Regions from separate parts of the Catellatospora sp. TT07R-123 genome, predicted to be linked through region 3. Evidence: riboswitches for the same ligand, from Rfam matches in the RefSeq annotation. Region 3 holds a riboswitch; each other region holds the start of a gene.

Region 1 (10,243 bases), on a different contig from region 3:
AACGACTACAGCCGTTCAGCCCGCGAGTCTGGTCCGAACAGTCGGCCGCGCGTAGGCTCACTGGCAGCGATCATCGACGCTTCGGTCAAGGGCTCCTGGGGTGGTTGGCGATGGATCGGCTGGAATTACGCATCCTGGGTCCGCTGGAGCTGCGGCTGGGTGGGGCGACGGTGCCCGTGGACGGGGTGAAGCCGCGCCAGCTGCTGGCCACCCTGGCGCTGCACCACGGCCGCACCGTCTCCGTCGACCACCTGGTCGAGGTGCTGTGGCCGCAGGAGGCCCCGCGCTCGGCCCTGGCCAACGTCCAGACGTACGTCAGCTCGCTGCGGGCGCTGCTCGGCGAGCACCGGCTGCGGCGGCTGCCGCCCGGCTACCGGCTGGAGCTGGCCGAGCACGAGCTGGACGCGCAGACCTTCGAGCGGTACGCGCGCGCCACCGACCGCCCCGCGATCGAGCAGGCGCTCGGCCTGTGGCGCGGCGAGCCGGTGGAGAACCTGCCCCCGTCGCCGCTGTGGAGCGGTGAGGTCAACCGCCTGGTGGAGCTGCGGCGGGCGGCCCGCCAGCAGCGGGCCCGGCTGTGCATCGACGCGGGCCGGCCCGGCGAGGCGCTGGAGGAGCTGCGGCAGCTCGTCGCCGAGGATCCGCTCGGGGAGCAGTCGTGGCTGCTGCTGGTGACGGCGCTGCGCGACGCCGGCCACCGGGCCGAGGCGCTGTCGGCGTACGCGACGGCGCGCCGCACGCTCAGCGCGGAGCTGGGCGTCGAGCCCGGCGAACCGCTGCGGCGGCTGCACCGCACGCTGCTGGTCGAGCACGGCACCGGGCCCGACACGCTGCGGCTGGACGGCGCCGCCGCGGTGGTGCTGCGCGGCCTGGCCCGGCTGGGCGCCAACGCGGTCCCGGCCTGGGTGCCCGCCGCGCTGCTGGACCGCCGGGACGCGACCGAGGTGATCGAGTCGCTGGACCAGAGCCGCCTGCTGCGCGGGGTCGGGGCCGACGCGCTGGGCCGCCCCCGGTACGGCCTGCCGGTGCTGGTCGGGCTGCTCGCCCCGGACCTGCCCGGTGAGGGCATCGAGACCGCGCTGAGCCGGGTGCTCGGCGGCTACCTGATGCTGGCCGAGCGGGCCGGGGCGGGGCTGCCGCCGCAGGTGTTCGGGCCGGGCCTGACCGTGGCGGCCCGCTGGACGGTGCCCGACGCGGACGAGCTGGTCCGCGACCCGGTGGCGTGGTTCGCCGCCGAGCGCGACGGGCTGCTGGGCGCCGTCGCCGCGGCCGCCGCGACGGGCCTGGACGACCTGGCCTGGGAGCTGGCACACGCCATGGTCGCCTGGTGCGACCTGGGCGGGCACACCGCCGAGTGGGAGCAGACGCACCGGGCCGCGCTGGCGGCCTGCCGGGCCGCGGGCAACGCGCTGGGCGAGGCGGTCACCCTGCGCGGGCTCGGGCAGCTGCACCTGTATCGCGACGACTACGCGCACGCCGCCGAGGCGTTCAGCCGCGCCCGCCTGCTGTTCGCGCGTCTGGGCAACCAGCACGGGCTGGCGGCGGCGCTGGCGGGCCTGGGCACCGTGCACCGCATCCGCGACGAGTACGCCGAGGCGTACGACTGCTACGAGCAGTCGCTGGCGGCGTACCTGGAGCTGGGGCAGCGCCACGGCGAGGCGTACGCCGAGGGGGCGCTGGGCATGGTGTGCCTGGCCCGGGGCGAGCTGGACATGGCCCAGCACCACTTCACGATCGGGCTGAAGGTGGCCGAGGAGATCGGCGACGAGCACCGCACCGCGCTGCTCACCCGTCAGCTGGGGCTGACCCGGCTGCACCGCGGGGAGCTGGCCGAGGCGCGGGAGTCGCTGACCGCGGCGCTGGACCGGTTCGCCGGGCTCGGCGACAGCCACTGCGCCGCGTACTGCCTGACCGACCTGGCCGGGCTGGAGGCGCCGGAGGTGGCGGTGGAGCGGCTCACCACCGCGCTGGAGATCTTCGAGCGGATCGGGGACCGGCGCGCCCAGGCCAAGACCGCGCACCGCCTCGGCGAGCTGCACCGCGGCGACGGCCGCCAGGGCCTGTCCGACGCGTACCTGGCCGAGGCCCGCCGCCTGCGCGCCACCGTCGACCTCTCCTGACCCGCCCCGGCCGGGCCACCCCGTTTTGTCATAGACGTTGGCCTATTACGACGAAGGTGATCTCGGTCCAGTCGATGTAATAGGCCAACGTCTATGGAAAACCGTGCGCGGCGGCGGGGGGAGTGGGGATGGGGGAGGCGGTGGCGGGGTCAGGCCTTGGTGATGCGGACGGCGTCGGCGATGACGTACTGGGTGCCGGAGGTCCACCGGCTCACGCCCACCACCTGCTGCGCCCCGGCCGCGAACGCGAACGTGCCGAGGCTGCGCCACGCGCCGCCGCCGGTGGTCTGGTTCACCGTCACGGTCTGGCTGCCGGCCGAGCTGAACACCACGAACGGGGTGGCCGCGTTGTAGCCGGGGTCGCCGGGGTACCACGTCTCGATCTTGTAGTTCCCGGCGCTGGGCAGGGTGGCCGAGTAGTACGCGGGGTCGCTGGCGGCGACCGGGGCGGCATACCGGTAGTCGGCGCCGTAGCGCTGGGTGGAGTAGGTGGACGTGCCCCACGCGGTCGAGGCGCTGAAGCCGGCCGAGCTGTTGTCCACGATGGCCGACCAGGCGGTGCCGCCGGACAGCTTGGCGGCCACGGCCGAGCGCAGCGCGGGCAGCTGGGCGTAGAAGGCGTCGCCGGGGCAGCTGGTGGAGACGAAGTCGCGGTGCCCGTAGATCTTGGTGGGCGCGATGCCGTACTGGTCGCAGATGTAGGCGCAGAGGTCGACGAGCTTGTTGAACTGGGTGGTGGGCGGGGTGGCCGAGGTGTACGTGCCCTCGTTCTCGATGCCGATGGCCTGGTCGTTCTGGCCGGGGCAGTGTGCGCCGACGACCATGCCGTTGCCGCTGGTCAGGTGGGACAGGCTGTAGTGGCGGCCCTCGGTGATGAAGCCGCCCCGGCTGACCGTGAAATGCTGGCCGGTGTCGGACCAGCCGTTGCTGTCCATGTGGTAGTTCTGAATGGACCTGGCCAGCGAGAACGCGTGGGCCTGCGTGTAGTCGGTGGAGTTCGCCGTCGCCGTGTGGTGAATGATGATCTTGTTGGCGTCGGTGGCGATCTGCGACAGGGTCGAGGACGGGTTGCGGGCGCCCCAGGTGGCGCAACCGGCGATGGTCGGCGCGGCGACGGCCGCGGCGGCCGGTCCGGCGATGCTCAGTTCGAGCCCGCCGAGGGCGGCACCGGTGCCGAGCAGCACGGCGCCGCGGAACATGTCGCGTCGGGACAGTGGGGACATGGGTTCACTCCACAGTGAGGGATGAGTGGATGAACCCGCGCAGCGAAACTTTTCTACCAACTGCTGGAATTTCGCGCAAGACGGCAACCATCGAGGGGCCTCAGCGCGTGTCGATGAAGGCGGGTCCGGTGCCGTTTTACGGGGGCGGCACCGGGCTTACCAAAAGCTACCTGGCGCGGAACGTGCGCCGGTAGGCCGAGGGCGAGGTGCGCATGCACCGTCCGAAATGGTGCCGGAACGTGACCGGGCTGTCGAAGCCCACCGCCGCCGCCACCGCCTCGACCGGGCTGTCCGCAGCCTCCAGCAGCGGCAGGCTCGCCGCGATCCGCTGCTCGATCAGCCAGCGGATCGGGCTGGTGCCGGTCTGCCGGGCGAAGTGCCGCAGGAATGTGCGCGGTGACATGTGCGCCCGCGCGGCCAGCGCGTCGACCGACAGCGGCTGGTCCAGGTGCGCCAGGGCCCAGGACATCGCCTGGGCCACGCCGTCGTCGCCGGGCAGTTCGCGGACCGGCGACTTGATGAACTGCGCCTGCCCGCCGTCGCGGTGCGGGGGCAGCACCAGGCGCCGGGCCACGCTGTTGGCGGTCTGCGCGCCGTGGTCGCGGCGTACCAGGTGCAGGCACAGGTCCAGCCCGGCGGCGCTGCCCGCGCTGGTGACGACCTGGCCGCTGTCGACGTACAGCACGTCGGGGGTGACCTCGACCAGCGGGTGGCGCTCGCGCAGCAGGGCCGCGTAGCGCCAGTGCGTGGTCGCGGCCCGCCCGTCCAGCAGCCCGGCCGCGGCCAGCGCGAACGCGCCCGAGCAGATCGACACGATTCGGGCGCCCCGGTCCGCGGCCGTCCGCAGCGCGGCGACGAGTGCGGCCGACACGGGCGCCCTGACGTCGGCGACCCCGGGCACGATCACGGTGTCGGCGGCGGCCAGCACGTCCAGCCCGTGCGCGGCGGTGATGGTGAACCCGCCGACGGCGGGCAGCGGCTCGGGCGTCTCGGCGCAGACGGCCAGGTCGTACCAGGGTGCGGCGAGTTCGGGGCGGTCCAGCCCGAACACCTCGACCACGCAGCCCAGCTCGAACGGCGCCATCCCGGCGAACGCCAGCACGGCGACGCGGTGGCGCGGGCGGGTCTCCAGCCGGACGGCCACGGGCGGGGCGGAGGGCGCGGCGATGGGCGCGGCGATGGGCGCGGCGAGGGGCATGGCGGGATCTTAGCGAAGGGCGGCGTTGCCGCCACTTCTTCCGCACCGCGTACGCCCGCAGGATGGTCTTGCCCAGCCGGACCACCGACCACCAGGAGAAACGCGATGTCCGCCAGCCTGTCCACGTCGCCCACCGCCGCCGTCCTGTCGACCCCGCCGGCCACCGCGGAGCTGGCTATCGCCCATTTCGCCGCGAAGCTCGCCTTCGAGACCGACGTCTCCGACGTGCACGCCGACCTGGCGGCCGGGGTGCCCGGGATCACGGTGGTCGACACGCGATCGCTGGAGGCGTGGGAGCAGGGTCACATCCCGGGTGCGGTGCACCTGCCGACCGCCCGGATCGCGGCCCGCGCCGCCGAGCTGATCGGCCCTGACCAGGTCGTCGTCACCTACTGCTGGGGACCGGGGTGCAACGGCTCGACCCGCGCCGCGCTCGCCTTCGCCCGCCTGGGCCACCCGGTCAAGGAGATGATCGGCGGCTACGAGTACTGGGTCCGCGAGGGCTTCCCGACGCAGACCCTGCTGGGCGTGCGGCACAACGACGTCGACCCGCTCACCGCCCCGGCCAGCGGTGCCGCCTGCGCCTGCTGACCGGCCGCTCAGGCCGCCCAGCGCGGCTCCCGCGTTCATGTATAGACACCGCCGGTTGCGGTCCATCGACGACACGCCGCGCTTCATCTGGGGTCGCTTTCGCCGCCCACCCACTAGATGTAGTGTGATGGCATCGCTGGTCCACCCCTCCGGCACAGTGACGGGCGCAGTGCGCGATCGTCGCAGGCCGGGTCGGGTGGGGCCATCGCGGCAGCCATCCTCGCGGCGGTCCGGCCATGCCGGGCCTCCGCGAGGCTGCCGTGACAACAGGGAACCCGGTGCGACTCCGGGACTGCCCCGCAGCGGTGAGTGGGAACGAACCCGCCCCGCGAGGACGCGACCTCGTGGAGCAGCACTGGGCCACCCGGCCCGGGAAGCGGCGGATTAGGTCAGCCGGACGAACACGGCCCGCGAAGCCGTGTCGACCGGCCGTGCCCACGAGTCCGAAGACCTGCCAGCGTGCGCGCGCGGACCTGACCCGTGCGCGCCGTACACACCGGGCCGCGCGGGACGGTCCACGGTGGATCGCGCGCGCCCGGAACGGGGTGCCGTCGCGCTCCGGCGTGCCGTCTCTCGCACGATGAGGGGTAGCGCACGCGTTGACCAGCACGATCACGGCCGGAACGCCCGTCGCGGGTATGCAGACCGGCACGACCTGGGACGCCGGACCGGCGGACAGACTCGCACAGCAGCTCGGCGCGGCGGCTGAGGGCCTGCCCGACGTCGACCCCGGCACGGTGCTCGCCCCCGTCGTCGCGGGCGTGTGGCCGGGCGCCACCGAGGCCGACCTGCGGCTGCGTGCCATCGAGACCGCCGCGGCGCTGGTGGTGCGGGAACCGGCGTACAGCAGGCTGGCCGCGCGCCTGCTCGCGGTGCACGTCGCCGAGGAGGCCGCCACCCAGGGCGTACGTGACTTCGCCGACGCGGTGCGCGCCGGGCACGAGGCGGGCCTGCTCGCCGACGACCTCGCCGCGTTCGTGTCGGTCCACTCCGGCGAGCTGGCGGCGCTGATCGACCCGGCCGCCGACGACCGCTTCGAATACTTCGGCCTGCGCACCGTCTACGACCGCTACCTGCTGCGCCACCCGGTCACCCGGCGCGTGCTGGAGACTCCGCAGCACTTCCTGCTGCGCGTGGCGTGCGGCCTGATGGGCGAGGTCGGCACCGCGAGCACCGCCGGGCTGCGCCTGCCCGGCAGCGTCGCCGAGGTCGCCCGGCTGTACGCCATCCTCAGCCGCCTGGCCTACCTGCCCAGCTCGCCCACGCTGTTCAACGCCGGGGCCCGCCGACCCCAGCTGAGCAGCTGCTTCCTGCTCGACTCGCCCCGCGACGAGCTGGAGTCGATCTACGAGCGCTACGCGCAGATCGCCCGGCTGTCCAAGTACGCCGGGGGCATCGGGGTGGCGTGGTCGCGGATCCGGTCCCGGGGCTCGCTGATCCGCGGCACCAACGGCCTGTCCAACGGCATCGTGCCGTGGCTGCGCACGCTGGACGCCAGCGTCGCCGCGGTCAACCAGGGCGGCCGCCGCAAGGGCGCGGCCTGCGTCTACCTGGAGACCTGGCACGCCGACCTCGACGACTTCCTCCAGCTGCGCGACTCCACCGGCGACGAGAGCCGCCGCACCCACAACCTGCACCTGGCCAACTGGGTGCCCGACGAGTTCATGCGCCGGGTCGAGGCGGACGCGAGCTGGTCGCTGTTCGACCCCAAGGACGTGCCGCAGCTGGTCGACCTGTGGGGCGACGAGTTCGACGCCGCCTACCGGGCGGCCGAGGCGGCCGGCCTGGCCGTGCGTACGCTGCCCGCCCGCGACCTGTACGGCCGGATGATGCGCACCCTGGCCCAGACCGGCAACGGCTGGATGACGTTCAAGGACGCCGCCAACCGCACCTGCAACCAGACCGCCGTGCCCGGCAACACCGTGCACCTGTCCAACCTGTGCACCGAGATCCTTGAGGTGACCAGCGACGACGAGACCGCGGTGTGCAACCTCGGCTCGATCAACCTGGCCGCCCACTGCGGCCCGGCCGGGGTCGACTGGGCCGGGCTGCGCGACACGGTCACCGTCGCGGTGCGGGTGCTCGACCGCACCATCGACCTGTCCTACTACCCGACCGGGCAGGCGGCCGGGGCCAACAGCCGCTGGCGGCCGATCGGGCTGGGCGTGATGGGCCTGGCCGACGTCTTCTTCACCCTCGGTCTGGACTTCGACTCGCCCGAGGCGCTGGCCCTGTCCACCCGCATCGCCGAGGAGATCGCGCTCGCGGCGTACGACACCAGCGCCGACCTGGCCGCGTCGCTCGGCGCGCACCCGACCTACGCCGACACCCGCGCCGCGCGCGGGGTGCTGCACCCCGACCACTGGGCCGACGCCGAGCACACCCGCCCGCACGAGTGGGCGGCGCTGCGGGAGAAGATCGCCCGCACCGGGCTGCGCAACTCGCTGCTCATCGCGATCGCGCCGACCGCCACCATCGCCTCGATCGCCGGCTGCGCCGAGTGCATCGAGCCGCCGGTGGCCAACGTGTTCAAGCGCGAGACCCTGTCCGGCGAGTTCCTCCAGGTCAACCGCTACCTGGTGGACGAGCTGAAGGCACGGGGCCTGTGGACCGAGGCGCTGCGTGAGCGCATCCTGTCGGCCGAGGGCTCCATCGCCGAGATCGACCAGATTCCGGCGGAGCTGCGTTCCCGCTTCCGCACCGCGTGGGAGCTGCCGCAGCGCGCCCTGATCGACCTGGCCGCCGCCCGCGCGCCGTACATCGACCAGTCGCAGTCGCTGAACCTGTTCATGGCCGCGCCCCAGATCGGCAAGCTCTCCTCGATGTACGCCTACGCCTGGCGCAAGGGCCTGAAGACCACCTACTACCTGCGCTCCCGCCCGGCGACCTCGATCGCCAAGACCACCACGCGGGCAGCCGCCCCGGCCGCCCCGGCCGGCCCGGCGCCGGTCGCCGTCGCGCCCGCGCAGCCGCTGCGGGCGGCCACGGGGCTGATCGAGTTCAACCTGGAGAACCCGGAGATCTGCGAGGCATGCCAGTGACCGCCGAACCGAAGATGCTGCTGCACCCGGGCCTGGACCTGACCCTGCGGCCGATGCGCTACCCCGACTTCTACGAGCGCTACCGCGCCGCCATCCGCAACACGTGGACCGTCGAGGAGGTCGACCTGTCGGGCGACCTGCCCGACCTGGCGGGGCTGTCCGAGGGGGAGCGGCACCTGGTCAACCGCCTGGTCGCGTTCTTCGCCACCGGGGACACCATCGTCGCCAACAACCTGGTGCTGAACCTGTACCGCCACATCAACGCCCCGGAGGCCCGGCTCTACCTGAGCCGCCAGCTGTTCGAGGAGGCGGTGCACGTCCAGTTCTACCTGACCCTGCTGGACACGTACCTGCCCGACGACGCGGCGCGGGCCGAGGCGTTCGACGCGGTGGAGAACATCCCGTCCATCGCGCGCAAGGCGCGGTTCTGCTTCGACTGGATCGACTCGGTGTTCGACCTGCCGGAGCTGACCACCGCCGACGAGCGGCGCCGGTTCCTGCTCAACCTGATCTGCTTCGCCGCCTGCATCGAGGGCCTGTTCTTCTACGGCGCCTTCGCGTACGTGTACTGGCTGCGCTCGCGCGGCCTGCTCGACGGGCTGGCCGCGGGCACCAACTGGGTGTTCCGCGACGAGTCGATGCACATGGACTTCGCCTTCGCCGTCGTCGACACGGTCCGGGCCGAGGAGCCGGGGCTGTTCGACGAGCAGCTGGGCAAGGCGGTCGTGAAGATGATGGAGGAGGCGGTCGAGGCGGAGCTCGCGTTCGCCGAGGACCTGTGCGGGGCCGGGCTGCCGGGCATGACGCTGGCCGACATGCGGGAGTACCTCCAGTACGTCGCCGACCAGCGGCTGGCCCGGCTGGGGCTGCCCGCCCGGTTCGGCTCGGGCAACCCGTTCCCGTTCATGGCCCTGCAGGACGTGCAGGAGCTGGCCAACTTCTTCGAGCGCCGGGTCACCGCCTACCAGGTGGCCGTCGGCGGCAGCGTGAGCCTGGACGAGGACTTCTAGCTCACTCCCCGAGAATCGCCCGGAAGCGCTGCTCGGCGAGGTCGAACTGACGGAAGATGTGCGTCTTGACCTCGCCGGGCAGCGGCGTGTCCGGGCGGGCCACCAGCTCGCGCAGCAGCGGCACCAGCGGCGAGTACTTCACCGCGGCCCGCATCACCTTCGGGCCGGTGGTGTGCACGATGCCCACGCCGTTGTCGGTGAAGTCGGACACCTTGATCACCCGGGCCCACGGTTCGGCGTCCAGCGCCTCGACGACGTGCTCGCGGTACTGCTCGTCGTGGTCGCGGTCGGGCGTGTAGACCGGGTTGGTGACCGCGTCGACCAGCCGCGCCACCCGGGCGCCGTAGCGCCGCTCGACCTCGGCCAGGGCGACGTCGTGCGGCGCCGGGCCCTCCCGGTCCGGCACGCCGGCCAGCCGCCACGGCTGGTCCTCGACCGCGTCGTGCAGCAGCGCCGCGACCAGCACGTCCCGATCGGTGACGTGGTAGTAGCAGATGATCCGGATCGCCACCCGGAGCACGTGGTTCAGGTACGGCTCGCGCACCCGGCGCTGCCCCTCGTGCAGCCGCGACGTCAGCTCCATCGCGTCCGCCAGCACCGCCTGGTCGTCCTCGGGCAGCCGGTGTATCTCCAGCGCGAACCGGTCCCGCAGGCCCTGCTCGCCGAGCACCTCGGTGATCGCGTGCAATGGCATCGTCAACAGGTATGCCGGTGTCGTCGCCTCCATGCCGGTGTTTATATCCGATCAACGCGACCTCCGCTGTGCCTCCTTTCCGGACCGTGGCCGACGGCTGTGAGCGACGCTTGTGAACGACGGCTGGGGATGACAGCTGGGGATGACGGGGGGATGACGGGGGGCCGGCGGGCCGGGAGCGGCTCAGCGGCCGACCCGGGCGGCGCGGTGCAGCGCGGCCTGGTCGGCGGCGCGCTGGGCGGGCACGACCGAGGCCAGCGGCATCCGGTGGCGGGGGCGGGCGGGCTCGCCCTCGAACTCCTCCTGGGTCATCGCCTGAAGCGCGCTGAACAGGGTGCCGACCAGGCCGAGCGCGGCCAGCAGCAC
Region 2 (10,243 bases), on a different contig from region 3:
GGTGGCGGGTCGAAGCCCGCAGCGGCGTGGAAGCTGGCGCGGCGGGCGGCGCGGCGCAGGGCGCCGAGCACGGCCGGTCCGGTGAGGACCACCAGGACGGCCGTGGTGATCGCGCGGCCGGTGTCCCAGCCGAGCGAGGTGACGGTGAAGAACACCAGGTAGCGCTGGAGCTGTTCGAGCAGCGGCAGGCCGGGCTCGTACGCGATGGAGCTGTTCGGGTCCAGGGAGAACGGCCAGAACGACAGGTTGAGCAGGAACCCGAACAGGTAGCCGGAGACGGCGGCGTACGCGGCGAGCATCGCGATCTCGGCCTTGCCCCGCACTCTCGGCAGCAGGCCCGCGAGCATGCCGACGTACGCGCAGCCGAACATCTGGTACGGCATCCACGGCCCGACCCCGCCGGTGAGCAGCGCGGACGCGAACAGCGACGTGCACCCCAGGGTGAACCCGAACCCCGGCCCGAACACCCGGCCGGCGAGCACGAGCAGGAAGAACACGGTCTCGATGCCGGCGGTGCCCGCGCCCAGCGGCCGCAGCGCCGCGTTGACCGCCGACAGGACGCCGAGCATGGCCAGGGCCTTGGCGTCGATCCGCTTCTCGGCGATCTCGGCGAGCACCACGGCCAGCACCACCAGCAGCAGCACCCCGAACAGCAGCGGCGGCGTCTGGGTCGAGCCCAGCCGTCCGGGCGCGACGACGAACGGCCAGAAGAACGCGACCAGCCCCAGCAGCGCCGCCATCGTGATCACGGCGACGGCGCGGACGGGCACGCGGACGGCGCGGACGGTGGTCATACCCCCTCCTCCGGCAGCGCGGCCCGCACCTGGCCGACGGTCAGGTACGGCGCCGGGGCCAGGATCTTCGCCACCTGCGGCGCGAACGACGGCGACGCGGTGAGCACCGCCGCGGCCGGTCCGTCGGCGACGACCTCGCCGTCGGCCATCACCACGACCCGGTCGGCGACGAGCGTGGCGAACTCGACGTCGTGCGTGGCCACGACCACGGCGTGCCCGCGCGCGGCCAGGGTGTCGACGGTCGCGGCCAGGGCCTGCTTGGCGCGGTAGTCCAGGCCCCGGGTCGGCTCGTCGAGCAGCACCACGCCCGGCGTGACGGCCAGCTGCACCGCGAGCACCAGCGCGAGCTGCTGCCCGGCGGACAGGTCGCGCGGATGGGCGGCCCGGTCGATGCCGGGCGCGATCGCGTCCAGCAGCGCCGCGGCGGCGCCGGGACTGCCGAGCACGTCGCCGTCGCGGTCTGCCTGGGCGAGTTCGGCGCCGACGGTGTCGAGGTAGAGCAGGTCGGTCGCGGTCTGCGGGACGAGGCCGACCAGGGCGCGGGCACGCGCGGCCGACACCGACCTCGGGTCGGTACGCCCCGAGCCGTCCCGCACCGCCACCGTGCCGCCGTCGCGGCGCCCCGAGCCCTGCACCGCCCACAGCAGCGAGGACTTGCCGGACCCGTTGCGTCCCATCAGGGCGGTCACCTCGCCGCGCCGCAGGTCCAGGTCGACGCCGCGCACCGCGACGACGGGCCCGTGCCGGACGATGACGCCCCGTGCGGCGAGTTCCACCTGCTCGGTGGCGCGGCTGGTGCGGTGCGGGGGCGGGTCGGCGGGCAGCCGGTCGCGCAGGTGCGCGGCGCGGCGGCGGGCGTCGCGGACCGACAGCGGGACCGGCGTCCAGCCCGCGTGCCGGGCCAGTTCGACCACGGGCGGCGCGACAGTCGACGCGGCGAGTTGCGCGGCCGGGTCGCCGCAGCTGACGGTGCCGTCACCGGCCAGGTGGACGACCCGGTCGGCGTACGGGACGACGCGTTCGAGCCGGTGCTCGGCCAGCACCACGGTGATGCCGAGATCGTGCACGAGCCGGGTGATCGCGGCGAGGACATCCTCGGCACCGGTCGGGTCCAGCGCCGACGTCGGCTCGTCGAGCACCAGCACCCGCGGGTGGGCGGTGAGCGCGGCGGCGATGGCGACCCGCTGCTGCTGGCCGCCCGACAGCTGGTGCAGGCCGCGGTGGCGCAGCTCGGCCAGCCCGAGCAGATCGAGCGCCTCCTCCACCCGGGCGCGCATCACCCTCGGGTCCAGGGCCAGCTGCTCCATGCCGTACGCCAGCTCCTCCTCGACGGTGTCGGTGACGAATCCGGCGACCGGATCCTGTCCGACGACGCCGACGAGGTCGGCCAGCTCGCGCGGCGGGTGGTGGGCGGTGTCGCGCCCGGCGACGGTGACCCGGCCGGTGAGCGTGCCGCCGGTGAAGTGCGGCACCAGGCCGTTGACCGCCCCGAGCAGCGTCGACTTGCCGGTGCCGGTGTGCCCGACGACCAGGACCAGCTCGCCCTCGTCCAGGTGCAGGTCGACGTCGCGCAGCACGGGCACGGCGGCCCCGTCGTACGTGACGGACACGCGGTCGAATCGGATCATGCGACGGCTCCGGCGGGGACGGGACGGTGGCGCGGCGGTGGCGGTGGCGCGGCCAGCGCGGCCGCGGCGGCGAGCAGGATCGCGGCGGCGGGCAGCGCGGGCAGGGTCGGCCAGTGCAGCAGGTCCGTGCCGGCGGCCGGGTCGTAGCCGGTGCCCGCCGCGAGCACGAACGCGGCGGACAGGCCGCCGACCGCGACCGTCCATTCCGGCCACTGCCACGGATCGGGGCGGTAGCGGGTGCGCGAGACCCGGCGCCCGCCGAGGATCAGCCCGCCGGTGCACAGCACCGCCCCGGCGGCGAACCCGGCCGTGCCGACGGCGCCGGGGACGGTCGGGTCGAGCAGGCCGTACGCGCCGACGCACAGGCCGGTCATCCCGGTGAGCATGAGCGCGCCCGTGACCAGCCGCGACGTACGGGTGGCCGAACCGGTGCGGCCGTAGCCGCGCGAGTCCATCGCGGCGGCCAGCCGCAGCGACCGGTCGAGGGCGTCGTGCAGCACCGGCAGCGCGATCGCGCGCAGCGCCCGCAGGCCGCGGGTGCGCCCGGCGCGCAGGCGGCGGGCGCGGGCCACCCGCTGCACGCTCTCGACCAGCTGCGGGGCCACCGTCAGCGCGACGGTGACCGCGACGCCGAGCTCGTACAGGGCACCGGGCAGCACCCGCAGCGCCCGTTTCGGGTTGGCCAGCGTGTTCGCGGCGCCGATGCAGCACAGCAGGCAGGCCAGCCGCATGCCGTCCAGCGCGGCCGACAGCACGGCCTCGGCGGAGACGGGGCCGCCGAGCTGGATGCCCGCGTACCAGTCGGGGGTGGGCACCTGCGGCAGGGTGAGCAGGATGTGGTCGCCGGGGCCGGTGCCGGAGGCGAACACGGCCCGGAACAGCACCCGGATCGCGATCACGGTCAGCGCCAGCAGCAGGTAGTAGCCGAAGGCGCGGGCCCAGGGCGCGTCGCCCCGGCGCAGCGTCACCGCCAGCCCGAGCACCGCGAAGATCAGCGCCAGCAGCAGCGGGTTGCCGGTGCGGCTGGCCGCGGTGGCCAGGGCCAGCGCCCACAGCCACCACGCGACCGGGTGCAGCGCCCGGGGCAGCCGCGCGGCGGCCAGGCTAGTCATCGGCGGCGGCGCGCCTGCGGCGTACCGCGACGACCGCACCCGTGCCGAGCAGCAGCACGATCGCGGCGGTGACCAGCAGCGGCACCGCCGTGCCCGGGTCCTGCGGCGCGGCGGCCCCGGTGGGCGCCGCGTCGACGATCGGCGGGACGTCCTCGGTCGGTGCCGCGGTCTCGCTCACCGAGGCGCTCGGCATCGCGGCCGGGGCCGAGGGTCCGGCCGAAGTGGACGCTGCGGCGGCCGAGGCGGACGGTCGCGCGGTGGACGCCGAGGGCCGGGCCGTGGTCGGGCGCGGTTTCGGGGTGGGCGAGCCGATGGGGCTGGTGTTGCGGGCGCGCACGCTGTCCGGGCTGAACCTCGGCCTGCCCTGGCTGCCGTCCGTGGCCGTGGCGCCGAACGTCCACAGGTCGACGCTGCCGGGTTTCGGGTGGTAGCCCATCGCGCCGAGCTGCGAGTACGACCACGAGTCCTGCCCCGGATCGGCGTGCCAGTACGACCAGTACGCCGTAGCCGGGGGTGTCAGCACGCACTTCTCGGTCGCCGAGGTCGGATACTGCGTGCCGCCCTGGTAACCGGAGTAGCCGATGCGGCACACGAACGCCGGGCCGTCGTGCTGGGTCCCGGCGGTCTTCCAGCCGCCCTGGTTGAGCAGCTGGTATCCGGTCGTCGGGGTGGTGCCGCAGGCACGCAGCAGCGGCCCGCCCCAGTGGCTGAAGTCCACCGCCAGGATCACCCCGGAACTGGTGGTGCACTTCCCGACCGGCTGCGGCGCGGCCGCGGCGGGCGCGCCGGGCGCGAGCATCACCGCCGCGAGCAGCACCAGCGCCGCGACCGAGCCGCGCCGGTTCACCGGCCGCCGCCCTCGGTCCGGCGCCGCAGGCCGATGAGCAGCGCCATCCCGGCCACGATCAGCACCAGCGCGACCGCGACGATCGCCGTCAGCGGCAGGCCGGTGACCGGCAGCCCTCCCCCGGCACCGGTCGGCGACGCCGACGGCGAGCCGCCGGTCCGCGACGGGGTCGGCGAGCCCGCGGACGGCGACGGCGAGCTGCCGGCACGCGACGGCGACGGCGACGCGGCGGACGGCGAGGGCGAGGCGGCGGGCGTGTGGACGTCGCGCAGCAGCGTGCCGAACGAGATCCCGGTCGCGCCGCTGACCGCCTGCGTCGAGGAGCGCAGGTCCGAGCCGTCGGTGCCCAGTGCGACGTCGAATCCGCCGTCGCTGTTCTGCTGCTGGGCCAGGAAGGCGCGTGCCTTGCCGAGCTGCGCGGCGTACGTGTCGGCGCGCAGCGACAGGCCCTGCACCGCCAGCGCGGTGGAGTTGGTCGAGTCACCGGCCGCGCCCGGGAAGCCGCCGTGCGCCTTCTGCTGCCCGGCGATCCAGGCCAGGGCCGCGTCCACCGCCGAGTCGTGGCCGCCCGCCAGGACCAGGGCCATCGCGGCCATCGCGGTGCTGTCGACGTCGCGGTCCTGGTCGGTCGCCGGGATCAGGCTCGGGAACGATCCGTCGGCGCGCTGGAGGCCGAGCAGGAACGTGACCGGGCTCGCCGCGTCGGCGGCCCGCCCGGCGCGCAACTGCGCGACCACGCCGAGGACCTGCCCGAACGTCGAGGTGGCCCAGGCGTAGTTGCCGGGTCCGGCGCAGCCGGCGGCCTCGTCGGTCTTCGCGCAGGTCACGTCCTTGAGGGCGGCGATCAGGTCGTGACCGCCGAAGGCGCCCGGGTCGTACCCGGTGACCTGCGCCAGCACGGCGACCTTGCCGATGGCGCCGCCGGAGGCGAACTCGGTGCCGATGCCGAGCCAGGCGTCGACGGTGAACCCGCCGTCGCCGACGACCCCGCCGGTGCGGATGAACTCGGTGACCGCGCGCAGCCGCGCGTCGTCGGACCCGGTCGCGGCCAGCGCGAACGCCCCGTCGATGCTCAGGCCGAAGTCGGGGAACCCGGGAAACGACTCGTAGTAGCGGCCGTCCTGGAGATTGGCCGGGGCGACCAGGTATGCCACACCTTTGGCCAGGTCGGGGCCGGACTCCGCCGGGGCCTGCGCGAGCGGGCGGGCGGCGGCGGGGGCCGCGACGGCGAACGCGGCGACGGCGGCGAGCAGGGCGGCGGCCGCGCGGCGGCGGATGACGGGCATGAGGGCTCCCGGGGGTGAGCGGCGCTGGCGCGGACACCGACCGCCCGCGGAAACGCTGCCCCGGGTGCTCAGGCTCCGCGCCGTGGACCACGACGACGCTGGTGGTTTGCTGCGTTCCAGCCAGGTAATCCGACTCGTCCAAAAAGGACCTACGGCTGCGGGCCAGTGCCGGGATTCGACCGGCTTCCCCTGAGGTGCTGGAACGCAGCCATCCGACCACATGTGGTCTGCAAGCGTCAACGCGGGGGCGGTGTCACGTACGCAACTCGCGCGAAACCGGGGGCATGGCTTAGCGTGAGGTCGTCATCGCGTAGGGGAACCCGGTGTGAGCCCGGGGCTGACGCGCAACGGTATGGACGCGACCACCATCACGTCCGGAGCCCGAACACCTGCCGGTGACGCTCCACCCTGCGGATACCGTCCACGCGTCTTGGGCCCGGCCGCCTCGCTCCAGGTCTGGCGAAGACCGGGCGAGGCACGCCGCTCCCATGGCGCCCAGAAGGAGTGCCATGTCCCCCTTTCACGTCCCGGCCGCCGCGTGCGCCGGGCCGGCGCGGGCCTCGCGATCGCCCTCGCCCTCCTGGCCCGGTGCCAGGCTTGTACCGCCGGCCGCCACGGGCCGCCGGCAGCGATACGAAGGCAATCAGCCGGCCCCGGCCGGCGGCATGACCCACGGCGCCTGACTCCACTTTCGACACTGGCCCCGGCATGCCGCCGCGGGCCGGAAAGGCACACCCATGATCCGCACCATCGTGCGGCGGCTAGCCGTGCTCACCGCCGCCACCGCCGCTCTCGCCCTGGTCGCCACCGCTCCGGCCGCCGCCGCCCCGACCCTGAACCGGGCCGACGCGGCGGCGGGCTGGCTGGCCCGCCAGCTCGTCGACGGCGAGCGCTTCGAGGTCGTGTTCGACGGCGTCGCCTACGCCGACCAGGGCCTGACCATCGACGCGGTGTTCGCGTTCGCCGCCTCGAAGACCGGCGGCAGCTACCGCGACGCCGCCCTGTCGTGGCTGGCCGAGCCGGGCACGCTCACCGGGTACATCGGCGACGGCACCGAGGCGTACGCCGGGGCCACCGCCAAGCTCGCGCTGGCCGCCGAGGTCACCGGCGCCGATCCGGCCGCGTTCGGCGGCGTCGACCTGGTCACGCGGCTGCGCGGCCTCCAGGCGACCTCGGGCCGGTTCAGCGACCGGTCTGCCTGGGGCGACTTCAGCAACTCGTTCACCCAGTCACTGGCCGTCATCGCGCTGGACCGCACGGCCGCGGGCGCACCCGCCTCGGCGGTGTCGTACCTGGCCGGGACCGCCTGCGCCGACGGCAGCTTCCCGCTCTACCTGGAGCAGCCGGTCTGCACCGGCGACGTCGACGCGACCGCGCTGGCGGTGCAGGCGCTGCGGGCCGCGGGCGACCACGTCCACGCGTACGGCGGCCTGACCTGGCTGGTCGCCCAGCAGCAGGCCGACGGCGGTTTCGCCTCGGCCGGGGTCGCCAACGCCAACAGCACCGGTCTGGCCGCCCAGGCGCTGCAGTCCAGCGGCCGCCTGCTGGCGGCGGCCAAGGCCCGCACGTTCCTGCGCGGGCTCCAGGTCGGCTGCGCCGGTGCGGCCGCCGACCGGGGCGCGATCGCGTACACGGCCGGGGCCTTCGACCCGGCGACCGCCCCGCGCGCGACCGCGCAGGCCGTGCTCGGCCTGACCGGCCGCGGCTACGCCGACCTCGACGCGGCGGGTTCCAGCCCGGCCGCCCCCACCCTCGCCTGCCCGTGAAAGGACCCGTCATGAACCGCCGTCTCGGCCGGGCGCTGACCGCCCTGCTCAGCATGCTCACCCTGTCCACCGGCGCCGTGCTGGTGCAGGCTCCCGCCGCGCACGCGGCCGCCTGCTCCGGCAGCACCGGCGTCACCGTCGTCGTCGACTTCGCCTCGCTGGGCGGCGGCGTCGTCACCGCGTGCGCGCCCGGCGACCCGACCAGCGGCCTGACCGCGCTGACCGGCGGCGGGTTCACCGTCGCCGGCACGCAGCGCTGGGGCCTGGCGTTCGTCTGCCGCATCAACGGGCTCCCGACCGCCGCGCAGCAGGCGTGCGTGAACACGCCGCCCGCGACGGCGTACTGGTCGTACTGGCACGCCAGCACCCACGGCGCCGCCTGGACGTACAGCTCGTCGGGCGCCAGCAGCTACAACCCGGCGCCGGGCACCGTCGAGGGCTGGGCCTTCGGCGCGGGCGCGGCACCGTCCATCACCGCACCCTGACCGCACCCTGACCGGCGGGTGGTCGGCGGCGTCCCGCGCCGCCGACCACCCCATGAGCGGAAACCACGAGTGGGTATGCCCAAAGCACCGCCCCCGCGCCGCGCCACTGTGGACGGCGAAGAGTTCATCCTGCTCAGCCCCGAGGAGTACGAGCGCCTCGACGCGTCCCGCCGCCAGGTCGGCGCCGCCCTGGCCCGCGTACGGCAGGTCAGCCACGCACTGGGCACCGCCCGCGCGGCCCTGACCGCCGTCGACACCGCCCTGGCCGCCGAGCCCTGCACCTGCGCCGACACGGGGACCTGCCCGGTCTGCCGCATCCGTGCCGCCAGGGACACCGATCCGTGATCCGGCGCTGGTCACGCAACGGGCCAGCGGCTGTTGCGGGCCTCCGCTACCGTACGCGGTCATGGAATTCACGGGGCCGTTCTTCGCACTGTTCTTCGTGGTGCTGCTGGTCATCGGCGGGGTCGTCGTCTGGGGCGCGATCCAGGGCAGCCGGAAGGTGGCCCGTTCGCAGGAGCTGCGCGAGGTGGGCCGGGTGACCACCGGCACCGTGGTGGACAACCAGATGGAGTCGCACTCGCACCACCACGACGGGCACCACCGCACCAGCATCACGTTCCGGCCGGTCGTCCGCTACCGGGCGCAGGACGGCACCGAGGTCACCGCGGTCGGCCCGGCCGCCAGCAACCGCTCGTTCATCGTGGGCTCCACCGTGCCGCTGCGGGTGCACCCCGACCGGCCCGAGCAGATCGAGATCACCTCGGGCCAGGGCCGGGGCTCCGGCGGTGTGGCCGGTATCGTCGTCGGTGTCATCGGCGTGGTCGTGCTCGTGCTGATGGCCACGTTCGCCTGCTCGGCGCAGCGGGAGTTCGACGACTTCCGCAACGACATGGGCAACTCGACGGACTTCGACAACGGCCCGTTCGGCAACGACCCGTTCGGCGACTTCCAGCAGTGCACCATCGACGGCCAGCAGGTCTCCTGCAAGTAGCGGGCACCGGGTGACCGCCAGACCGGTGGCCCGGCGGTCACGTCCGCCTCATCCGATCTCGGTCCGCACCGCCAGCGAGCCGGTGTTGTCGGCGTAGAAGCCCGGCTCGCCGTGGAACGACGACGCGTCGGCGAACCCGACGACCAGCACACCGGCGCCCGCCGGGGCGACGAACCGCTGCAACGTGCCGGTGCCGGTGCGCCCGTCGCCGATCGCGAACAGCTCGCCCAGGCCCGGCCGCAGCTCGGCCAGCTCGCCCTGCCCGGTCACGTCGACCGCGGGCGGGCTCTGGCCTGCGGCCCCGGCCGGCAGGAACACCCCGACCAGGAACAGCGTCCGGTTGTGGTGCACGATGCCGGAGATCCCGTTCAGGCCTGTGATCTCGGTGTCCGGGTACTGCGTGCCGCCGTCGGGGCCGTCGGCGGGCTCCCCGCCCGCCGGGCCGAGCGCACCCGTGACCAGCGGGAACGTCGCCACCTTGCCACCGGAGACCGGCAGCACCAGCGGACGGGTGCCCGCCCCGCCCGGCAGCGACGGCACCGCGGCCGAGCCGCCCAGGTACACGTCGGCGGTGGCGGGCAGCAGCACGGTGCCGCCCGGCCGCGGGCCCGCCGCGAACGCCTGCCCGGCCCGCGCCGACAGGGCGAAGGCCGGGTGGCCGGTGTGGCTGACGTCGTACACGCAGTCGGCCAGCGCGGCCGGGGCGGTGACCCCGGCACCGGCGCAGATCGCCTGCGCCGCGGCGGGGTCGGGTTCGGGGCCGGACTCCCGCTGCGGGAACGCCCGGTCGGTGTAGCCGGCCGTGCTCCGGCCCTCGGGGTAGGTGAACAGCGAGGTCGCGTCGGTGACCCGCCAGCTGTCGGCGAAGGCGGGGTAGAGCGCCTCGTACGGCGGCTCGCCGTCGGGCAGCGCCGCTCCGTCGCGTACCCGCAGCTCCTTCGCGAACAGGCCCACCGACGCGGCGTGCGCGGGCACCGGGTCGACCGACACGTCGAGGCCGACGCCGGCGACGGCGGAGACGTACACCGTGGAGCCGTCCGGCCAGGTCACCGAGACGACCGGGCCGCCGTCGCCCTGCCCGATCCGCACCTGCCCGCCGTGGTCCAGCCCGGTCATGGGGTCCGGGCGCGGCACCCCGCCGACCAGCACCGCGACATCGGCCGGGGTCAGCTGCACCTCGACCCTGTCCCCGGCCACGTCCATCGCCACCGCCGTGTTCACGGCCAGATGCTTCGAGTCGCGGTACGGCTGCTGCCGGACCTGCACCGTGAACCCGCCCGCCGGATCCTGCAGCGCGGTGAACTCCCCCGCCGCCTGGAAGTCGTAGCGGC
Region 3 (10,243 bases):
CATGAGGAGAGCTGCCTGCTGCTGAACGCCGGTGAGCACGACTTGTTGCCCGGCGTCTTGCACGACTGGCGCACTGATCAACAGCCCGAGGAGCAACTGTCGCACCTACCCCTGCTTGCGGACGCGCTGCTCGGACTCGTCGACCGAGGGGTCGTTGAGGTCCGCCGACTCTCGCCCGATCTGGCTGCGGCTGGCAGTTACGAGGTGCTGGACCGAGAGGATCTGGCCGAGGTGCTGGCCGATCCGGCAACCTGGCAGTACACGGACCGCGGCTGGAGCCATCGAGATGAAGGTGTCTGCATCGTGCGGACCAGATAGGTTGGCCGATTTCAGGCGGTCCAGCGGTGGCGCTGCGGAACATGCACGAAATGATCCAGCGCCGACCAGCCACGGCAACGTGGATCTGCTCAGCTAGCCCTCTGGTTGTCGGCGAAAGACGAGCGCCTCCGTAATCCGTTTGCCCGCGCAACCCTGCCGCTGGAGGCTCCGCCGGGTACGAACGGAGCAGAGACCGCCTGGGAGTCGTCATGGCAGCCAGCAAGCCGTCCGAGTCGGCGCCGGAAGTCCGTACACCCCGCAGGTGCGCTGCGCGGCAGCCGGGAGGCGGGGCTGGCGGTGTTCCGCGGCATCCCGTTCGCCGAGCCGCCGGTCGGCCCCCTCCGTCTCGCCACGCCGCAGCCGTACGCAGCTGGGACGGTGTGCGCCCGGCGGTCGCATTCGGCCCGCCACCCCCGCAGTCCAGCCTGCTCCGAGCGGTCTAGGACCCCGGCGGCGACGACTGGCTGACCATAAACGTCTGGACACCCGAACCGGATCCGGCGGCACAGCTGCCAGTGCTGGTGTGGATCCCCGGCGGCTATGCGATGGGCCACGCCGCCCTGCCGGAATACGACGGCGGCATTCTGGCCAGGAGCAGAACCGTCGTCGTCACCCTCAACTACCGGCTGGGCATGAAGGTTTCGCGCAGGTCGACGGGGCCCCGTCGACCGGGGACTGCTCGACCAGGTCGCAGCCCTCCAGTGGGTACGCGGCAACATCCGGATGTTCGGCGGCGACCCGGACCGCATCACGGCTTCGGGCGGTCCGCAGGCGGCGGTTCGGTCGCCGCGCTGCCCGCCATGCCGCATGCCGCCGGGCGATCGCGCAGAGCGTGCCGGGCACGTTCTTCTCCCGTTGCAACTGAGTGGTCTTTAGTAAGTACTCGTGTTGCAGTCGTCCGTTGCCGGTCGACGGTCCCCGTCTGACCCACCAGGTTGATGGTGCGGGGTGGTCGTTTCACAGCCACCTGCCACCCTGAGGGTGGTCTTACGGTCGGCTCCACGGCCGTTTTGCGTCTGCCGGCCACTCCGGTCGACGTACTGCTGAAGGTTGATCGCTGCGTTGAGATCGCGGTCCGCGATCAGGCCGCAGTCCTCGCATCGGTAGGTCCGTTCCCGCAGCGGCAGCTTGGGTTTCACCGCGCCGCAGGACGAACAGGTCTTCGAGGAGGCGAACCAGCGGTCGGCCACGACCACCCGCCCCCCGTTCCAGGCCGCCTTATATTGCAGTTGTCGGCGTAGGGTGGCCCAGCCGGCGTCGGCGATGTGCCGGGCCAAGCTTCGGTTGGTCATCATCCCTGCGATGTTGAGGTCTTCGACGACCACGGTGCCGTAGGTCGCGGCCAGGGTGGTGGTGAGTTTGTGCAGGCCGTCGGTGCGCAGGTTCGCGACCCGTGCGTGCACGCGGGCCAGGCGGGTCTTTGCCTGCCGCCAGCGGCGGGACGGTTGCTGGCCGGTGCGCCGGTCGGGGCCCTGCCTGCGGGACAGGGTCCGGGCCGCGCTACGCAGCCGCCCGGACGCGTTCGCCAGATGATGGGGGTTGGGCACTATTTGCCCGGTCGACAGCACCGCTAGGTTGGCGATGCCGACGTCGACGCCGACGGTGCGTTGCGGATGTGAGGGGGTCCGGGTGGTGCGGGTGACTTCGACGGTGAACGACACGTGCCAGCGCCCGCTGGTGTGCCGGACGGTGGCCGTCAGGATCCGGGCGGTGCCCGCGTGCAGGCGCCGGGCCAGTTTCCGGGTCGACTCAAGGGTGCGGATCCGGCCGAGTCTTGGCAGGGTGACGTGGTGGCGGGTGTCCTCCACCCGGATCGTGCCGGTCGTGAACCGCACCGACGCCACCACCCGCCGACGCGACCGAAAACGCGGAAACCCCACCCGCGGCCCGGCCCGGCGGCCCGACCGCGACGCCGACCAGTTACCCAACGCACGAGCCAGACCATCCAAGCCCGTGCTGTAGGCCTCTTTCGAGCACTGCGCCCACCACGGGGCGACCTGCGGTTTGGCCGTGTTCCAGGCGCGGCGCAGGGCGGGCAAAGTCCAGCCCAGCGCAGGGGTCAGCTGCTGGTCGGCCAGGCCGTAGGAGCGTTCGGCGGCGCGTTGGCCGAGGTTGGCACGCACCGCGGCCAGGGCCCAGTTGAACGCGAACCGGCCTGCACCGGCATGCCGGTGCAGGTCTCGGTCCTGGGCCGGGGTCGGGTCCAGGGCGAAACGATACGCCTGCACCACCACCCCACCAGCCACATCGGACATACAGCAGAGGCTAGACACCCGGTATGACAACACCCGCCACCATCCCTCGCCCCGAGGACACCGATGCACACTCAAGCATGCCAAAGCTCACCTAACCGGCAACAGTTCGATGCCCTTCGCTGGTAATGCGGTCTCCGCCGGTATCTCCCAGTGGCGGAAGCGCTGGGGGCTCATCGCCCACCGGCCGATCGTTTTCGCGCTCGTGGTCGACGGCGACGTCCTGCCGGCCAAGCCCTGGCAGGCCTCGGCCGACGGTGCCGCCTGCCACGTCGAGCTGATCGTGGGGCACACCCGGGACGAGCACCGGCTGTTCAGCCTGATCGACGGTGTGCTCGGACAGGTCACGCCCGAGCAGGCCGAGGCCGTGCTGCGGCTGCTCGCCCCCGGCCCCGACGGCGCCCGCCGATACCGGCGGGCCTTCCCCGACGCCACCGACGAGGCACTGTACGAGCTGGTCCACGGCGACTGGCTGTTCCGCATGCCGAGCCTCCACCTCGCCGACACGCAGCTCGCCGGTGGCGGCCGAGTCCACCTCTACGAGCTGACCTGGTCCGCGCCGGGGCTCGGTGGCGGCCTCGGCGCCTGCCACGGCCTGGACGTGCCGCTCGCCTTCGGGAACCTGAGCGGCGGGCAGTCGACCACGCTGATCGGCGATCCGCCCGCCCCGGCCGCGTACGAGCTGTCCGCGCAGATCCGGGAGGCGTGGACGGCGTTCGCCGCGCACGGCGACCCCGGCTGGGCTTCGTACGACGTCGAGCGCCGCCGTACGAAGCTGTTCGACTCGCCGTCCACCGTCGACGCCTACCCGGAAGAGGCCTCGCGGCTGCTGTGGCAGGACTTCAGGTTCGCAGCGCTGCCGCTGCATGCGCGATAGCACGCAGCGGCAGTACCACCCGGGTGCGCTGCATCCGCCGGGTCAGGGCCGGACCGCGAACACCTCGGTCGGGTGCAGCATCGGCTGGGCGATCAGCAGGCTCCCGTCCGGGTTGACCGCCATGGTCCAGATCCCGGCCGGCAGCGGCATCGGCCAGTTGCTCGTGCCGAGCCGGCCGCGCCAGATCGGGATGCGGCGGGCATGCGCGCACGTGGCATCGGGGCAGACGAGCAGGGTGGCCTGGATCTCGTCGGACGGCGTGCCGACCTGAAGCCAGAGACCGTCGTGCGGGCGCGGTCCGACGACGATCGCGTAGACGCCGCCTTGCGGCCGCGCGACCGTCGCGACGGGAACATCCACACCGCACGTGCTCCGCAGGCAGCCGAGCATGGCATCGAACTGGAGCGCGGCGAGCTCCTCGACGTCACCGGGCGCGAGCTCGGCGACGCCGGCGTGCCCGCAGTCCGCGGTGTCGCACCTGGCGACCCACATGGTGGCGAGGGGAACGGCCGACGCCGTTTCGAACCACGTTCCGACAGTCGGCGACGTGCTCCGGCCCTCGCCGCTGACCGGCCGGAACGCCACGATCGGGCGCTGCGCGTGGTCCAGCCCCACGGCGATCATCTGCTGCCGCCAGCCGTCGGCGGGTTTCATGCTGGCGGACACCACCCCGAGCTTCGTCGTACGCGCGTCGGCGCACAGGACGTCGCGGCAGTGGATCAGACCGAGCTCGACCTGGGTGGCCTCCTCGCGCGAACCGAGGGGTGTCGCGGTCGCGATCAGGAGCTCTCCGTCCACCGACAGCGCGACCGCCTCGGCCGCCGAATGCGAGAGCGTCTCGTACATGCCCGTCGTATGCCGGCAGTGGCGCTGCGCGTCGCAGTACGCGAGCACGTCCCGGCCCAGCGCGAACACCGATCCGTCCGGGGCGACTGCGGCCGAGCCGGACGGGTGGTACATCAGGATCCCCAGAGCGGTGTTCGTGAAGCTGCTGCACAGCTCGTCGAGGCAGTCCTGGATGCCGCCCTGCCCGATGAGCATGGGATGGCGGCCGGCGGGCCAGGCCATCGCGATCCGTGCGGTGAGGTCCGGGCCCGTGAGCGTCGAGACCTCCGGCAACCGGTGCGCCCGGACCGAACCCGCCGCGAGCAGCGTGGACAGTGCGAGTAGGCCGCCTGCGGCGGTCACCAGGCGCCGCGACGCGGTGGCCCAGCCCGGCGCGGCAGCGTCAGCGGCGTCGGGCGCGGGCAGGCGGTTGCGGTAAGCCGCGTGCAGCGCCCCTGCCTGTATGGCGGCGACGCCGACGAAGGCGAGGTCTGTCGCGAGCCAGTGCAGGGTCCCGAGCCCGAAGGTCGACGGCCGGGTCGCCTCGGCTGCCCACGCCGCCGCGAACGCGGGTGCGACCACGCCGAACGCCACCATCGCAGCCGTTGGCAGGGCACGTCCGCGGACCAGCCGGGAGGCGCCGGAGAACGCGGACAGACCGCGGTCGTCGGTCGTGACGGCGACGACACCGGCGACCGACAGGCGGGCGACGACGGGGATGAGCACGACGAGCACGATCGCGGCGACCACTCCGACGGCGACGGCACCGCCGGGAATCGCCGTGCCGAGGGCGAGGAAGCCCGCGGCGAACGACAGCACACTGCCCACCAGGGCTGTCACCGCCACCGGCAGTGCCCGCCAGGCCTGTCGCAGCGGATCGGGGCGGCATCCCAGGACGGCGACCGCGGCCAGGACGGCCCAGGTCCACCAGACGGCGGTGAGGCAGGTCAGGATCGCGTCGTCCCCGCCGAACACCAGGGTCGCGTTCACCACCCGCAGCTGGTCGTCGGCCGCGAGGTGCCAGACCGTCCGCACCACGAACAGCGGCACCAGCCACAGCGCGAGCAGGGTGTACAGACGGGGGCCGGAAGGGCGCATCGGCACAAGGTAGCGAAGGCGGTCCAGGATCGCCGGCCCGTCAGGCGCCGGGTGGCGGCGGGCGGCCTTCCTGGCACGGCCGGGGAGCTCTGCGTGAGCGATGCCACCGCGCCGGGGCTGGGGTTCGTCCTCAGCTGGTGGCTATGCTCGGGCCGGCGCTGGTTCACCTGCCGGGATACGTGCGGCAGGTGTCGTAAGAGGGAACCCGGTGGGAATCCGGGGCTGCCCCGCAGCGGTGAGCGGGAACGACCGCCGTCAACAGAGCACTGGGCTGCGGCCTGGGAAGCGACGGCCAGTAGGTGACCGGAGACATCCGGTCGGGTCCGCGAGTCCGAAGACCTGCCCGCGCCGCGCACACGCCGTGTGCGCTGCCGCCGGCCTCGCGGGTGGGTCAGGAGCGGGGTGGTGTGCTGCCCTGCGCCCGGACATCAGTGTGGTCGAGCGGTGTGCTTTCGAGGGAAGGACGCACGAGTGCCGACCACCGCATCATCGCCGACGCTTGCCGGGCGATCCCCGGCCGTCTCCGAGCTGACCCTGTCGCAGATCATGGACCAGCATCACACCAACCTGATGGGTACCGTCCACGGCGGACGGATTCTCAACCTCGTCGACTCCGTGGCGGGAGTCGTGGCCGCCCGCCACTCCGACGGACCGGCGGTCACCGCCGCCATCGACGAGACCGCGTTCCTGGAGGCCGTACGCGTCGGCGACGTCGTCCACGTCCATGCCCGGATCACCTGGGCCGGACGCTCCTCGATGGAAGTCGCCGTCACCGTCACCGCCGACCGCTGGGACCGGTCCGTGCCAGCGACCCCGGTGGCCACCGCCCACCTGGTCATGGTCGCCGTCGACGAACTCGGCCAGCCGCGGCCGGTCCCGCCGCTGATACCCCAGACCACCGAGGACCAGCGCCGGTACGAACTCGCGCAGATCCGCCGGGAACATCGGCTGGCCCTGCGACGGGCGCTGGGCGCGCACCCGGGCGGGCTGTGATGGGACACCTGCCCCTGCACGTCATTGCCGGCTACCTGGCGGCGATCAGCCTGCTGATGCTCACTCCCGGCCCTGACATGATGTTCGTCATCGCCAACGGCGCCCGCTACGGCTCGCGTGCCGGCATCGCCGCGGCCTGCGGGGTCGCCGCAGGTGAGGCCGTCCACGTCGCGGCGGTCGTGGCAGGTCTGGCCGGGCTGATCGCGGACTCGCCGGTCGTGTTCGGCGCCATCCGCTACCTCGGCGCCGCGTACCTGATCGCGCTCGGTCTGCACGCGCTGCTGCGTACCCACGGCACCGGCGGCGGCCCGCAGCTGAAACGACCCGGACTGCCCGCCGCGTTCGGCCGCGGCATGGTCACCAACCTGCTGAACCCGAAGATGATCCTGTTCAGCCTCGCATTCCTGCCCCAGTTCGCCGACCCGGGCCGGGGGCACCTCACCACCCAGCTGATCACCCTGGGCGGTCTGTTCATCGCCGTCCAGCTGATCGTCGACGTCAGCCTCGGTGCGGGCGCCGGACGGCTCGCGGGGCGCCTCGACACGTGGCAGCGACGCATGCAGCGCGGCTGTGCGGCGGTGTTCATCGGGCTGGGGGTCAAGCTCGCGCTGAGCTGAACCGCGGTCGGCGGTGCCCCGGGGCCGGTGCGCACCCGCTGACCCTGCCGAGCCCCTGTCCGGCTCGCAGTCCCGCGCTGTCCGCCCCGGTTTTCAATAGACGCTGGCCTATCTAGAAGACAGATCTTGGAAAATCGTCCTCCAGATAGGCCAGCGTCTATGAAAAACGGGTCGCGTCGCCGGGAACTGGAGCGCCTGACGCGACGACTACCGAACGTCGGTGGGCCGGTCTGCCGATCTGGTGAGAAGAGGAACGTCATGCTTGGTCGGGTTCTGGGCCGGGTCGCCGTGGTAGCCGCCGCGGGAGCCGTGGCGGTGGCGGTCATGGCGTTGCCCGCCTCCGCGCATACCGAGATCGAGCTGAAACCGGCCCAGGCCGGTGCGACGAACGCGACCCTGAAGGTCAACGCCGAGGCGGAAAGCGACGCTGCCGGTATCAAGAGTGTCCAGATGGTGCTGCCCGAAGGCATCACCCCGGCCGAGGTCACCCTGGCGTCCGGCCCTGCGGGCTGGGCACTGAAGCCCACCGGCGACGGATTCACCGTGGCGGGTCCGGCGCTGAGGACCGGGACCGACGCCGCGTTCACCGTGACGCTCGCACAGTTGCCCGCGGCCGCGACGGTGCTGGTGTTCAAGACACTGGTCACCTACGGCAACGGCGACGTCGACCGCTGGATCGGCGCGGCCTCCGACAGCAACCCGGCCCCGTTCGTCAGCCTCAAGCCCGCAGCCGCCAGTCCGTCGGCAGTGCCGAGCGCGTCGGCGCTCGCGCCGACGGGCTCTGCGGCCGCCAGCCCGCAGGTCTCGGCCAGTGCCGCCGCCGACAGCGCCTCCCCGTCGAACACGGGCTGGATCGCCACAGCCGTCGTCGTGGCCCTGCTGGTCGCGGGAGCAGCCGTGTGGCTGGTCCGGCGCGGACGTTCGGGCACCGCGTCCTGAGAGAGCGATGCCCGCGAGCGGCGGTCCGATGCGGGGCCGCCGCCTGGCACGCCCGGATGCCGGCAGGACGTCGAATCAGACCTCCCACAACGTTCAGGAACTTCCACGCACTTCGTGACGACTAGGTGGCAACTGTCCGGGCGACTGCTCGGTCCCGCCTCCCAGGAGCACTCCATGTCCACCGTCGTCACCGCCGCACCGGCCATACCCGATGAGGCTTCCGCCGGCCAGCCCCGCAGCACGCTGCAGACCGGTCTGGGTCCGCTGCTGCGGCGCCTGCACTTCTATGCCGGAATCCTCGTCGCCCCGTTTCTGCTCGCGCTGGCCCTCACCGGCCTGGCATACGCGTTCAGCCCGCAGGTCGACGAGATCGCCTACCACGACCAGCTGCACGTCGACGCCGTCGGCAGCACCACCGTCCGGCTGTCGCAGCAGGTCGCCGCCGCCCAGGCCGCGGTCCCGGGCGGCACCCTCGTCGCCGTGCACCCCGCCGCGGCCGCCGACGCCACCACGAAGGTCGAGTTCGCGCTGCCGGAGCTGGGCGGCAAGCAGCGGACGGCCTACGTCGACCCGTACACGGGTCAGGTGCGCGGCATCCTGACCACCTGGTTCGGGTCCACGCCGGCCACGACGTGGCTGGACCAGATGCACTCCAACCTCAACCTCGGCGAAACCGGGCGCGTCTACTCAGAACTGGCCGCCTCGTGGCTATGGGTCCTGGTCCTGGGCGGGCTGATCCTGTGGTGGCGACACCACCACGCCCGCCGCACCGCCCGCCGCCTGCTGCTACCCGACACCACCGCCAGGGCGGGCGTACGCCGCACCCGCTCCTGGCACGCCACCACCGGCCTCTGGGCGGCCGTCATGCTGCTGTTCCTGTCCGCGACCGGCCTGACCTGGTCCCAGTACGCCGGAGCCAACTTCGGCTGGCTGCGCAGCGCTCTCAACTCCGACGCCGTCGCCCTGAACCTCAGCCTCGACCGTGCCGCCCCGCCCTCGGACGAGCACAGCCACCACGGCGGCGCCGCCGCAGGAGGCGCCGCGGACTTCGACGCCATCGCCGCCTCGGCCGCCTCGGCGGGACTGACCGGGCCGCTGACGATCACCTCGGCCGAGCAGGGCCAGGCCTGGACTGTCGGGCAGGTCGACAACACCTGGCCCGTCCACCGCGACAGGATCGCGGTCCACCCGCTGACCGGGCAGATCGTGGACACCGTCACCTGGGATCAGCAGCCGCTGCTGTCGAAGCTGACCACCTTCGGCGTCCAGGCCCATATGGGCGTCCTGTTCGGCCTGCTCAACCAGCTTGTTCTCGCCGCCGTGGCCCTCGGGTTGATCGCGGTCATCGGGTGGGGATACCGCATGTGGTGGCGCCGCCGCCCGACCCGCGCGCGCTGGAAGCTCGGCGCGCCACCGTCGCGCGGCACCTGGCGTTCGCCGCACCCGGCCGTGCTCGCCGCTGCCGCGGCGGTCGGGTTCGCCATACCGCTGCTGGGTCTGAGCCTGGTGGCGGTCCTGCTCATCGACCTGGCTGCCGGTGCCGTGGCCCGGTTGCGTCCTGCGGCCGCCGATATCGGCGGCTGAGCAGGTGTCGCAGTAGCGGGCCACGGTCCGCATGCGGCTCAGCCGCCGGGTCGACCCGGTCGAGGGGCTCCCGCATGCGGACACTCCCGGGACCTGAGTCAGCGGGCCGGGCTGTCGTCCTGCTCGGTCCGCGCCGGATCCCGGTCGAGCTCGATCCGGCGAAGCGACGGCACCTGGGCCGCCAGCAGCATCGCCGCGGCCGCGATCCCGGCGCCGGTGACGGCGATCGGCGCCGTCCCGAACGCCGCCGCCAGCGCCGGCGCGGACAACTGCCCGAGCGGGGAGGACGCCGAGGACCAGAACTCGTCATGGGCGCCGACCCGGGAGAGCAGGCGCTCGGGGATGTGGGTGTTGTTGACCGTCTCCCAGACGACGGTGAAGAACTCGGCGACCACCCCGCCCAGCAGCGACGCTCCGAACAGCCAGCCGAGGTCCGCCCCGGCGCCGAGCAGGATGAGCGGCAGGGTCGCCAGCGCCATCGAGGACAGGGCGGGGACCATCGGCCGCCGCATCAGCGGCAGCTTCATCAGGACCGCGCTGGCCGCCAGGGCACCGATGCCGCGGGCGCTCAGCACCAGGCCCCAGCCCTCGGCACCGATCGTGTCGTGGGCGATCACGGGGCCGAGGATCTGCCAGAAGCCCATGTTGGTGGCGTTGAAGACGGCGAAGGCCAGTGTCACCGCCCAGATCCACGGCTGGGACCTGAAGTACGTCCAGCCCTCCCGCATGTCCCGCAGCAT

The links. A riboswitch is a leader RNA that binds a small molecule or an ion and turns the genes downstream of it on or off. The one in region 3 is predicted to bind cobalamin.
Region 1: it holds a riboswitch for cobalamin, as region 3 does, so the genes downstream of both, Cs7R123_RS14210 (ribonucleoside-diphosphate reductase subunit alpha) here and Cs7R123_RS21760 (acyl-CoA thioesterase) in region 3, are expected to answer to the same signal.
Region 2: it holds a riboswitch for cobalamin, as region 3 does, so the genes downstream of both, Cs7R123_RS06520 (prenyltransferase/squalene oxidase repeat-containing protein) here and Cs7R123_RS21760 (acyl-CoA thioesterase) in region 3, are expected to answer to the same signal.

Annotation. Positions count from the first base shown of each region.
Region 1 covers NZ_BNEM01000001.1:3,314,876-3,325,118, reverse strand. Annotated here, with positions in the region: gene Cs7R123_RS14230 (BTAD domain-containing putative transcriptional regulator) at 111-2,120, shown strand; gene Cs7R123_RS14225 (N-acetylmuramoyl-L-alanine amidase) at 2,270-3,343, opposite strand; gene ftrA (transcriptional regulator FtrA) at 3,510-4,541, opposite strand; gene Cs7R123_RS14215 (rhodanese-like domain-containing protein) at 4,647-5,132, shown strand; cobalamin riboswitch at 5,398-5,585, shown strand; gene Cs7R123_RS14210 (ribonucleoside-diphosphate reductase subunit alpha) at 5,771-8,173, shown strand; gene Cs7R123_RS14205 (ribonucleotide-diphosphate reductase subunit beta) at 8,164-9,183, shown strand; gene Cs7R123_RS14200 (HD domain-containing protein) at 9,185-9,910, opposite strand; gene Cs7R123_RS14195 (MHYT domain-containing protein) at 10,061-10,243, opposite strand, start outside.
Region 2 covers NZ_BNEM01000001.1:1,549,173-1,559,415, forward strand. Annotated here, with positions in the region: gene Cs7R123_RS06500 (ECF transporter S component) at 1-794, opposite strand, end outside; gene Cs7R123_RS06505 (ABC transporter ATP-binding protein) at 791-2,422, opposite strand; gene Cs7R123_RS06510 (CbiQ family ECF transporter T component) at 2,419-3,534, opposite strand; gene Cs7R123_RS06515 (hypothetical protein) at 3,527-4,381, opposite strand; gene Cs7R123_RS06520 (prenyltransferase/squalene oxidase repeat-containing protein) at 4,378-5,667, opposite strand; cobalamin riboswitch at 5,769-5,894, opposite strand; cobalamin riboswitch at 5,928-6,079, shown strand; gene Cs7R123_RS06525 (peptidase) at 6,405-7,433, shown strand; gene Cs7R123_RS06530 (hypothetical protein) at 7,487-7,918, shown strand; gene Cs7R123_RS06535 (hypothetical protein) at 7,994-8,263, shown strand; gene Cs7R123_RS06540 (DUF3592 domain-containing protein) at 8,325-8,912, shown strand; gene Cs7R123_RS06545 (hypothetical protein) at 8,961-10,243, opposite strand, start outside.
Region 3 covers NZ_BNEM01000002.1:312,321-322,563, forward strand. Annotated here, with positions in the region: gene Cs7R123_RS21730 (hypothetical protein) at 1-318, shown strand, start outside; gene Cs7R123_RS40760 (carboxylesterase family protein) at 616-786, shown strand; partial or broken gene Cs7R123_RS40765 (hypothetical protein) at 834-893, shown strand; gene Cs7R123_RS40770 (carboxylesterase family protein) at 994-1,194, shown strand; gene tnpB (IS607 family element RNA-guided endonuclease TnpB) at 1,191-2,573, opposite strand; gene Cs7R123_RS21750 (carboxylesterase family protein) at 2,683-3,447, shown strand; gene Cs7R123_RS21755 (hypothetical protein) at 3,490-5,370, opposite strand; cobalamin riboswitch at 5,513-5,732, shown strand; gene Cs7R123_RS21760 (acyl-CoA thioesterase) at 5,842-6,363, shown strand; gene Cs7R123_RS21765 (LysE family translocator) at 6,363-6,980, shown strand; gene Cs7R123_RS21770 (DUF1775 domain-containing protein) at 7,239-7,919, shown strand; gene Cs7R123_RS21775 (PepSY domain-containing protein) at 8,094-9,503, shown strand; gene Cs7R123_RS21780 (MFS transporter) at 9,602-10,243, opposite strand, start outside.